Linked DNA regions of Desulfatitalea tepidiphila. The protein of the gene in region 1 interacts with the protein of each later gene in a pairwise test. Links are inferred from orthologs where the notes say so. Each region holds a gene or a part of one and is shown on either strand. Other genes may lie near its edges.

Region 1 (4,708 bases):
TTCTCTATCAGGGGCGCAGTTACAAAGTCTACCGCGGCATGGGGTCCATCGAGGCGATGCGGCGAGGCAGCAAGGATCGCTATTATCAAACCGAACAGGAAGAAGACGACAAGCTGGTGCCCGAAGGCATCGTCGGGCGTGTGCCTTACCGCGGCTCCCTGGCCGGCAATATCCATCAGCTCATCGGCGGCCTGAAGGCCGGCATGGGCTATGTGGGCTGCCGCACCATCGAAGAGTTGCGCGACAAAGCCCGCTTCATGCGGATCACCGCCGCCGGGTTGCGTGAAAGCCACGTCCATGACGTCATCATCACCAAAGAGGCGCCTAATTACCGGGTGGAGCAGTAGGGACGGACGATGAGCGAAACGCCGACCGATTTCGTCCATCTTCATGTGCATACCATGTACAGCCTGCTCGACGGCGCTATCCGCCTGGATGCGTTGATCGAGCGGATCAAGGCGTTCGGCATGCACAGCGTGGCCATCACCGACCACGGCACCATGTTCAATGTGCTCGAATTTTATGAAAAGGCGGTCAAGGGCGGGATCAAGCCGATCATCGGCTGCGAATGCTACGTCGCACCGCGCACCATGGCGGACAAGACCCCGCAGGACGCCAAAGGCCTCACCCACCTGGTGCTGCTGGCCGAAAACCAGACGGGATACCGCAATCTTTGCCGGCTGGCCACGCTGGCGCAGACCGAAGGGTTTTATTACCGGCCGCGCATCGATAAGCAAATTCTTCAGGCGCACCACGAAGGTCTCATCGGCATGTCGGCCTGCCTGCACGGCGAGATCCCCCAGTTGATCAAAGCCGGTCACCTGGCACGCGCGCGGGAAGCGGCCCTGTTCTATCAAGAGCTTTTCGGAGCGGGCAACTTCTTCCTGGAGGTGCAGAACAACGGCATTGACGTGCAGGACGTGGTCAACGCGGCCCTGCGCGACATGAGCACCGAACTCTCCATCCCGCTGGTGGCCAGCAACGATTGCCACTACCTGGATAAGAGCGATGTGCGCGCTCATGATGTGCTGCTGTGCGTACAGACCGGCAAGACCGTCAACGATGCCGAACGTTTTCGCTTTCGCACCGATCAACTCTACTTCAAGTCAAAAGAGGAGATGATCTCCTATTTCAAGGATTTTCCCGGTGCCATCGAAAACAGCGTAGCCATTGCGGAACGGTGCCATGTCAGCTTCGATTTCAAGAGCTACCATTTTCCGCTCTTCACGGATCCATCCGGGTTGAGTGCCGAAGCACTTTTCACCCGCAAGGCGCATGAGGGTTTCGAGCGGGTGTGGGCGCTGATTCGCGCCAAGCGTCCGGATGCCGACGATAAGATCTACCGGGAGCGTCTCGAATATGAGATCGGGGTGATCAACAAGATGGGGTTTCCCGGATACTTCCTGATCGTGGCCGATTTCATCAATTACGCCAAGCAAAACAGCGTTCCCGTCGGGCCCGGCCGCGGTTCGGCGGCCGGTAGCCTGGTGGCCTATTCACTGGGCATCACGGACCTGGATCCCCTGGCCCACGGATTGATCTTCGAGCGCTTTCTCAATCCCGACCGCATCAGCATGCCGGATATCGACGTGGACTTCTGTATCAACGGCCGCGAGAAAGTTTTCAAGTACGTGGTAGAGCGTTACGGCGGCTGGGATTATGTGGCCCAGATCATCACTTTTGGAAAGCTCAAGACCCGGGCCGTGATTCGCGATGTGGGACGGGCACTGGACATTCCCCTGGGCGAAGTGGACGCCATCGCCAAGCTGGTGCCCGACGTGCTCAATATCTCCCTGGACGAAGCCCTGGCCCAGGAGCCCAAGCTGCGCGAACTCGAGAGCACCCGACCCGATGTGGCCGAACTGTTCGCCATCAGCCGCACCCTGGAAGGGTTGCCCCGGCATGCGTCGACTCATGCCGCCGGCGTGGTGATCGGCGACAAACCGCTGGTCGATTATCTTCCGTTGTATAAGGGTAAAAAGGGCGAAGTGGTCACCCAGTTCGACATGAAACACGTGGAGAAGATCGGACTGGTCAAATTCGACTTTCTGGGGCTGCGCAACCTAACGGTCATCGACAACACCCTCAAGCTCATCGAACAGCAGGGCAAAACCCCGCCAAACCTGGCCAATATCGATTTTGACGACGCGGCGACTTACGAGCTCCTGGGCAAAGGGGATACCACCGGCGTTTTTCAGCTGGAAAGTTCGGGCATGAAAGACCTGCTGGTGCGCATGAAGCCGGAGTCCTTCGATGACGTCACCGCCCTGGTGGCTCTCTATCGACCGGGTCCGTTGGACAGCGGCATGGTGGATGATTTCGTCGAGCGCAAGCATGGCCGAAAAGCCGTCGAATACATGTTGCCTGATCTCGAACCCCTTCTTAAAGAGACCTACGGGGTAATCGTCTACCAGGAGCAGGTAATGAAGATTGCCAGCGCCCTGGCCAGTTACACCATGGCCGAAGCCGACGGGCTGCGCAAGGCCATGGGAAAGAAAATCGCGGCCATGATGGCCGAACACCGCGAGCGGTTTGTCAAGGGTGCGGTGGAGAACGGACACGACGAAAAAAAGGCGGTCGCCCTGTTCGACCTGATGGAGAAGTTCGGCGGCTACGGCTTTAACAAATCGCACAGCGCGGCCTATGCCCTGATCGCATATCAGACCGCCTATCTGAAGGCCCATTTCCCGGTGGAGTTCATCGCCGCCCTGCTGACCAGCGAAATGCACTCCATCGACGGCGTGGTCAAATACATCAACGAATGCCGCAAACACCAGATCGACGTTCTGCCGCCGGATATCAACGGCGGCGATACCACCTTTACCGTGGCCGATGGCAAAATTCATTTCGGTTTGGTCGCGGTGAAGAATGTGGGCGAGGGGGCGGTGGAGGCCATCGTGGAAGAACGGCGCCAAAACGGGCCCTACGAATCGATGATCGCATTTTGCGAACGGGTGGATTTGCGCAAGGTCAACAAGCGGGTGGTAGAGAGCCTGATCGCCTGCGGTGCGTTCGATTCCACAGGGGCGCATCGTTCCCAGATGATGGCCATTTTGGAAGATGCCCTGGAATACGGGCAGAAGGTCCAGCGGGAGCGCTGCGACCCCCAGATGGGGCTGTTTGACGATGGCGCGAGCTGCAACCTCTCCATCGATCCGCCGGGGCTGCCTAAAATTCCGGAGTGGTCCGAGCGCGAACGACTGGCGCGTGAAAAGGAATCCCTCGGGTTTTATATCACTGGACATCCGCTGGCACCGCACCACAAGACCATGGATAAGTTCGGCACCACGACGACCACCGCCATCGAAGAGGTGGCCGACGGTCAGATGGTGCGCATGGGCGGCATGGTGACCGGAAGCAAGGTGATCCGAACCAAGAAGGAAGAGTTGATGGCCTTTCTGCAACTCGACGATCTGGAGGGTGGCATCGAGGTGGTCATCTTTCCTTCGGTCTATGCGGATTGCCAGCATCTGTTGACCGACGATCGCCCGATCCTGGTGCAAGGCAAGGTCCAGAAGGATGAAAAAGGGGCCAAGCTTCTGGCCGACACCATCATCGCCATGGAAGAGGCCGAGACGCAATGGACCGCCGAGGTTCACTTCAACATTCAAGTGGAGCGGACCGACAAAAAGCACCTGGAACGCCTGCGCGAGATCATCCGGCGTTACCCGGGGGATTGCCTGGGATGGCTGCACTTGAAGATGGCGGACGAGGTCGAAGCCGTGATCGCCATCACGGAAGACTGGCGTTTCCAGCCCGGAGAGGATCTGCGCCGTGAAGTCAATGCCCTTTTGGGCTACCCGGCGGTGCAGACCCAATGCGGTGAAATCAAAGCCGTCAACGGGTTCAAGCCTCGGAACGGGTATGGCGGAAGAAGATAAAAAAAATAAAGTGTAAAGTTTAAAGTGTTAAGTGTAAAGTTAAGGAACAGGACCATTCCAATACTCTATAGAGATTTTTCTAATGAGTGTCCGTCCACAAATAGGCAAATTGGGTCGAGATCAAGGCGAACGAAAAATTTAACCGCAGGCATATGGTCGATATTCCGAGGATTGAATTTTTCGGGCAACGCCGATATCGGGCCAATTGGCCATTTGTGGATGGACACTGAAGAGGATTTATCATGAAGGTACCCCTCCTGGATTTGAAGGCCCAGTATCAAAGCATCAAGTCGGAGATTCGTCCATGCATCGACGAGATTTGCGAGAGCCAGTATTTTATTCTCGGTCCGCATGTCGAACAGATGGAAGCCAAGCTTGCGGCCTATTGTAACGTGCCTTATGCCGTGGGCGTCTCCTCGGGCACCGATGCGTTGCTCATCGCGCTCATGGCGGCGGGGATCGGACCGGGAGACCGGGTGATCACCAGTCCCTATACCTTTTTCGCCACGGCCGGAGCGATTGCACGACTCGGTGCAGTGCCGGTGTTCGTGGATATCGAGCCGACGACCTACAACCTCGATGTCCATGGTCTGGCGGAGACGCTGGAGAAGATGAATGCCGGCCGGCGCGCTACCGTCAAGGCGGTGATTCCGGTTCACCTCTACGGCCAATGCGCGGAGATGGGGCTTCTGATGGATATCTGTCGGCGGTATCGTCTGACCGTCATCGAAGACGCGGCCCAAGCCATCGGTGCCGAGTACCAGGGCCAGCGTGCCGGCACCATGGGAGATTTAGGCTGTTTCTCCTTTTTTCCTTCAAAGAATCTG
Region 2 (3,582 bases), 110 kb from region 1 along the record:
CAGGAGCTATACGCCGGCGGCGACGATATTCAGTCGGTGGCGTGGTACGAGGCCAACAGCCAGGGGCATACGCATCCGGTGGGCACCCGGGCGCCCAACGGTTTGGGCCTCTGCGACATGAGCGGCAACGTGTGGGAGTGGTGCCGGGACAGTTTTGCCGCCGATGCTTACAGCCGGCACGCCGCGCACAATCCGCTCGTCGAACTGTCGGATGCGGACCGCGTGATCCGCGGCGGCAGCTGGCACCTGGACGCCTGGAGCGCCCGCTGCGCAAGGCGTTTCAGTTGTGCGGCCGATTTTCTGGGGTCGGGGCTGGGGTTCCGGGTGACTTGCAAACTTCCAGGGAATTAATTCCGAAACGGCTTAACGGGTTTCGGGCCGGCGCATCAGATCGGTATCCGCATCCATCCAGGCCGGAAAGTCCTTTCGGTACTGTTCCAGAAGGTCATGCCGCAGGGTGACGGTGGGCGTTGCTGCCTCAAACAATCCTTCCATGAGAATCTCTCCAGTGGGTGATATCACCATCGAGCCGCCATCATAGCCCAGGCCGTTGCCGTCGCGGCCCACGCGATTGACAGCGATCACATAGCATTGATTTTCGATGGCGCGGGCCACCAGCAGGGCACGCCAGTGGGCCGATCGCCGGTCCGGCCAGTTGGCCACGAAGAGGGCCGCATCATATGCGAGGTCCAGGTTGCGCGTCCAGAGGGGAAAGCGCAGGTCGTAGCAGATGAACGGACGGATGCGCCAGCCGCGGCATTCCACGGTGATATGCCCATGGCCGGGGGTGTAGACCTTCTCTTCTCCGGCATATCGAAACAGGTGGCGCTTGTCGTAGGTGGCCAGCGTGCCGTCGGGCCGGGCCAACACCAGGCGGTTGAAATATTTGCCGCCCTCTTCGATCATCACGCTGCCGGTCAGCACGGCGCCCCTGGCTTGGGCCTTGCGGCGCAACCAGGTCACGGCCTGGCCGGTCATCGGTTCGGCCAGGCGCGCGGCATTCATGCTGAAGCCGGTCGAGAACATTTCGGGCAGCACGATCAGGTCGCCGGCCGCTTCCAGTCGGTCGATGGCGGCGTCGAACCGGCCGATATTGGCCGCGACATCCTCCCAGGCCAGATCGCTTTGCATCAGGGTCACGGTCAAATCCGGCATAGCAGCTCCGCGGCTTGAATGAGGGTTTGATCCTGCTTGGCAAAACAGAAGCGCAGCACCTGATGATCCCGGCGGTCGTGGTAAAAGACCGACGGTGGAATGGCCGCCACGCCGAACTCGGTGGTCAGGCGCCGGGCGAACTCGATGTCCGGGGCGTCGGTGATGGCCGAGTAGTCCATCATCTGAAAATAGGTGCCGGCGCAGGGCAGGGGCTTGAAACGCGACGTGCGCATACAATCCAGGAACAGGTCGCGCTTGCGCTGATAAAAGCCGGCCAGCTGCAGATAGTGTTCGGTGTGCTGCATGTAGTCGGCATAGGCCAGCTGGATCGGCGTGTTGGACGTAAAGGTGAGAAACTGGTGGATCTTTTGAAACTCGACGGTCATCTCCGGAGGCGCCACGCAGTAACCGATCTTCCACCCGGTGGTGTGGTAGGTCTTGCCGAACGAGCTGACCACGAAACTCTTGCGGGCCAGTTCCGGGTGGCGCAGGAGGCTCTGGTGGACCCGGCCGTCGAACACGATGTGTTCATAAACTTCGTCGCCGAGGATGAAGAGGTCCCGGTCGGCGGCGATGGCCTTCAACGCGGCCATGTCTTCCGTGTCGAGCACCGTGCCGGTGGGGTTGTGGGGCGAGTTGAGGATGATCAGCCGGGTGCGCGCGGTCAGGGCGTCCCGCAGGCGATCCCAATCCACCGTATAATCCGGGAAGCTAAGAGGGATGAAGACCGGCACTCCGCCGTTGAGCTGGATGACGGGCACGTAGGCGTCGTAGGCCGGCTCGACCACGATCACTTCGTCGCCGGGGCGGACCACTGCCGAAATGGCGGCGAACAGGGCTTCGGTGGCCCCGGAGGTGATGGTGATCCAGGTGTCGGGATCGACATCGCAATCGTAAAGTGCCTTGATCTTCTCGGCGATGCGCTGCCGCAGGGCCGGCACCCCCTGCATGGGCGCATACTGGTTCATGCCGCTGCGCATGTGGTGGCCGACCCTTTCGATCAGTTCGGCCGGCGCATCGAAATCGGGAAAGCCCTGGGATAGGTTGATGGCCCCGTGGTCGGCGGCCAGCTTGGACATGACCGTGAAGATGGTGATGCCCACATCAGGGAGCTTGGATGCGATCGTCATGAAAGATTCCTCCCGCTACGAAGAATAATTTCCGGCCATGGCGCGGATTTCCTCGGCCACCGCAAGGCGCAGGTGGCTGGGCGATAACACCGTGGCCGCCGCCCCCCACTTGAGCACCCAGTATTTTATTTCATCGATGCCGGCCACCTCGGCGCCGAAAATGACGCCGCCGTCGGTTTCCTCCGTCAATTCCTGGGTCGGGTGCCAGATCTTTTCCCGGATGTATCCGGCCGCCGTCGAATCGAAACGGATGCGCACCCGGACCGCTTCTCCCTGAAACACTCCGAAACTGGCCTGCATGAAGGCATTGGCGTCGAAGTCGGACGGTGCCTGGAAGGTCTCTTCCGCAACCTCCAACCGCTCCACCCGGTCCAGTGCGAACAACCGGACCGCCTGCCGGAAGTGGCAAAAACCGATCAGGTAGAAGGTGTCCTGGTGGAACCACAGCCGGTAAGGGGCCACGCGACGATGGGTCGCGACGCCGCGGCTCATGCTGAAGTAGTCGATATCGACGCAGCGCTGTTCACGGATGGCGCTCCTGACCTGGTCGAGCCGCGCTTCGATGCCGTCATAGGGTTTGTACGCTTTGAACCCGATTTCGACGGTTTGTCCCAAAGCATCGAGATATTGGGTGTAGGCCGGCGGCAAGGTGGCCTTCACCTTCTCCAGCAGGGTCTCCAGCGACTCGTGGATGACCGTGCCGCGCAGCACCTGGAGCATGTCGCGGCTGAAATAGAGCGCCATCAATTCGGTCAGGCTCAGCGGCAGGGGCATCTGGTGCTTTCCCGCATCAAGGATCGACCAGTAGGTTTTTCCGCCTTCCTGTTCGGTGAACAGCGGGAAACCGGCCTGCTGCAAGGCCTCGAGATCGCGATAGATCGTCCGGGAGTGGCAATCGAGGTCGCCGGCCAGTTCGCCGGCCGACTTGCCCCTGGCCGATGCGATCAGGCTCTGGATGATTTTCCACTGCCGGCTGAGTTGGTCTCCGCGTGCCATAGTGATTTCCGGGCAGTGCCTTTGGATTGTTTTTTCCATTGGCGCCGCCATGATCTTGAACCAGAATTCATTTTTTGAGATAGCTTGTATAGACGTGGGATCGGGTTTTGTCAAAACAATGGATTGACGGCCAGGGATTCTAACTGAACGCGATTCATTTAACCCGGCGTGGGTGGGGCAGGTGGCCGATGCCACACGCCAAGCGGTCAAGAGCCAGTAAAATGCACGGCGGGCGGCCCAGAAACTCGCTGCGCTCAAACAGTCTGGGCCACTTGTCCGCCGTCTGCATTTAACTGGCTCT

The links. The genes of interacting proteins can lie anywhere in the genome.
Region 2: the proteins of dnaE (region 1) and DFT_RS14535 interact in binary tests that used the Escherichia coli proteins (3 or more experiments, as listed by UniProt). The link is inferred for Desulfatitalea tepidiphila from one-to-one orthologs.

Annotation. Positions count from the first base shown.
Region 1 is NZ_BCAG01000003.1:2,348,203-2,352,910, reverse strand. What follows is about bases 1-4,081. They hold dnaE (DNA polymerase III subunit alpha), read left to right. Parts: upstream 1-356; coding sequence 357-3,881; downstream 3,882-4,081. Other genes in these bases: guaB (IMP dehydrogenase), read left to right, coding at 1-347. Also shown: DFT_RS15040 (DegT/DnrJ/EryC1/StrS family aminotransferase), read left to right, coding at 4,124-4,708. UniProt on the Escherichia coli protein: DNA polymerase III is a complex, multichain enzyme responsible for most of the replicative synthesis in bacteria. This DNA polymerase also exhibits 3' to 5' exonuclease activity. The alpha chain is the DNA polymerase catalytic subunit.
Region 2 is NZ_BCAG01000003.1:2,235,005-2,238,586, reverse strand. Bases 215-3,169 are described here. They hold DFT_RS14535 (pyridoxal phosphate-dependent aminotransferase), read right to left. Parts: upstream 2,286-3,169; coding sequence 1,143-2,285; downstream 215-1,142. Other genes in these bases: DFT_RS14530 (helix-turn-helix transcriptional regulator), read right to left, coding at 2,301-3,169; DFT_RS14540 (amidohydrolase), read right to left, coding at 364-1,155; DFT_RS14545 (SUMF1/EgtB/PvdO family nonheme iron enzyme), read left to right, coding at 215-351. In the rest of the region: more of DFT_RS14545, read left to right, coding at 1-214; more of DFT_RS14530, read right to left, coding at 3,170-3,281. UniProt on the Escherichia coli protein: Shows aminotransferase activity with methionine and histidine as substrates, and to a lesser extent also with phenylalanine.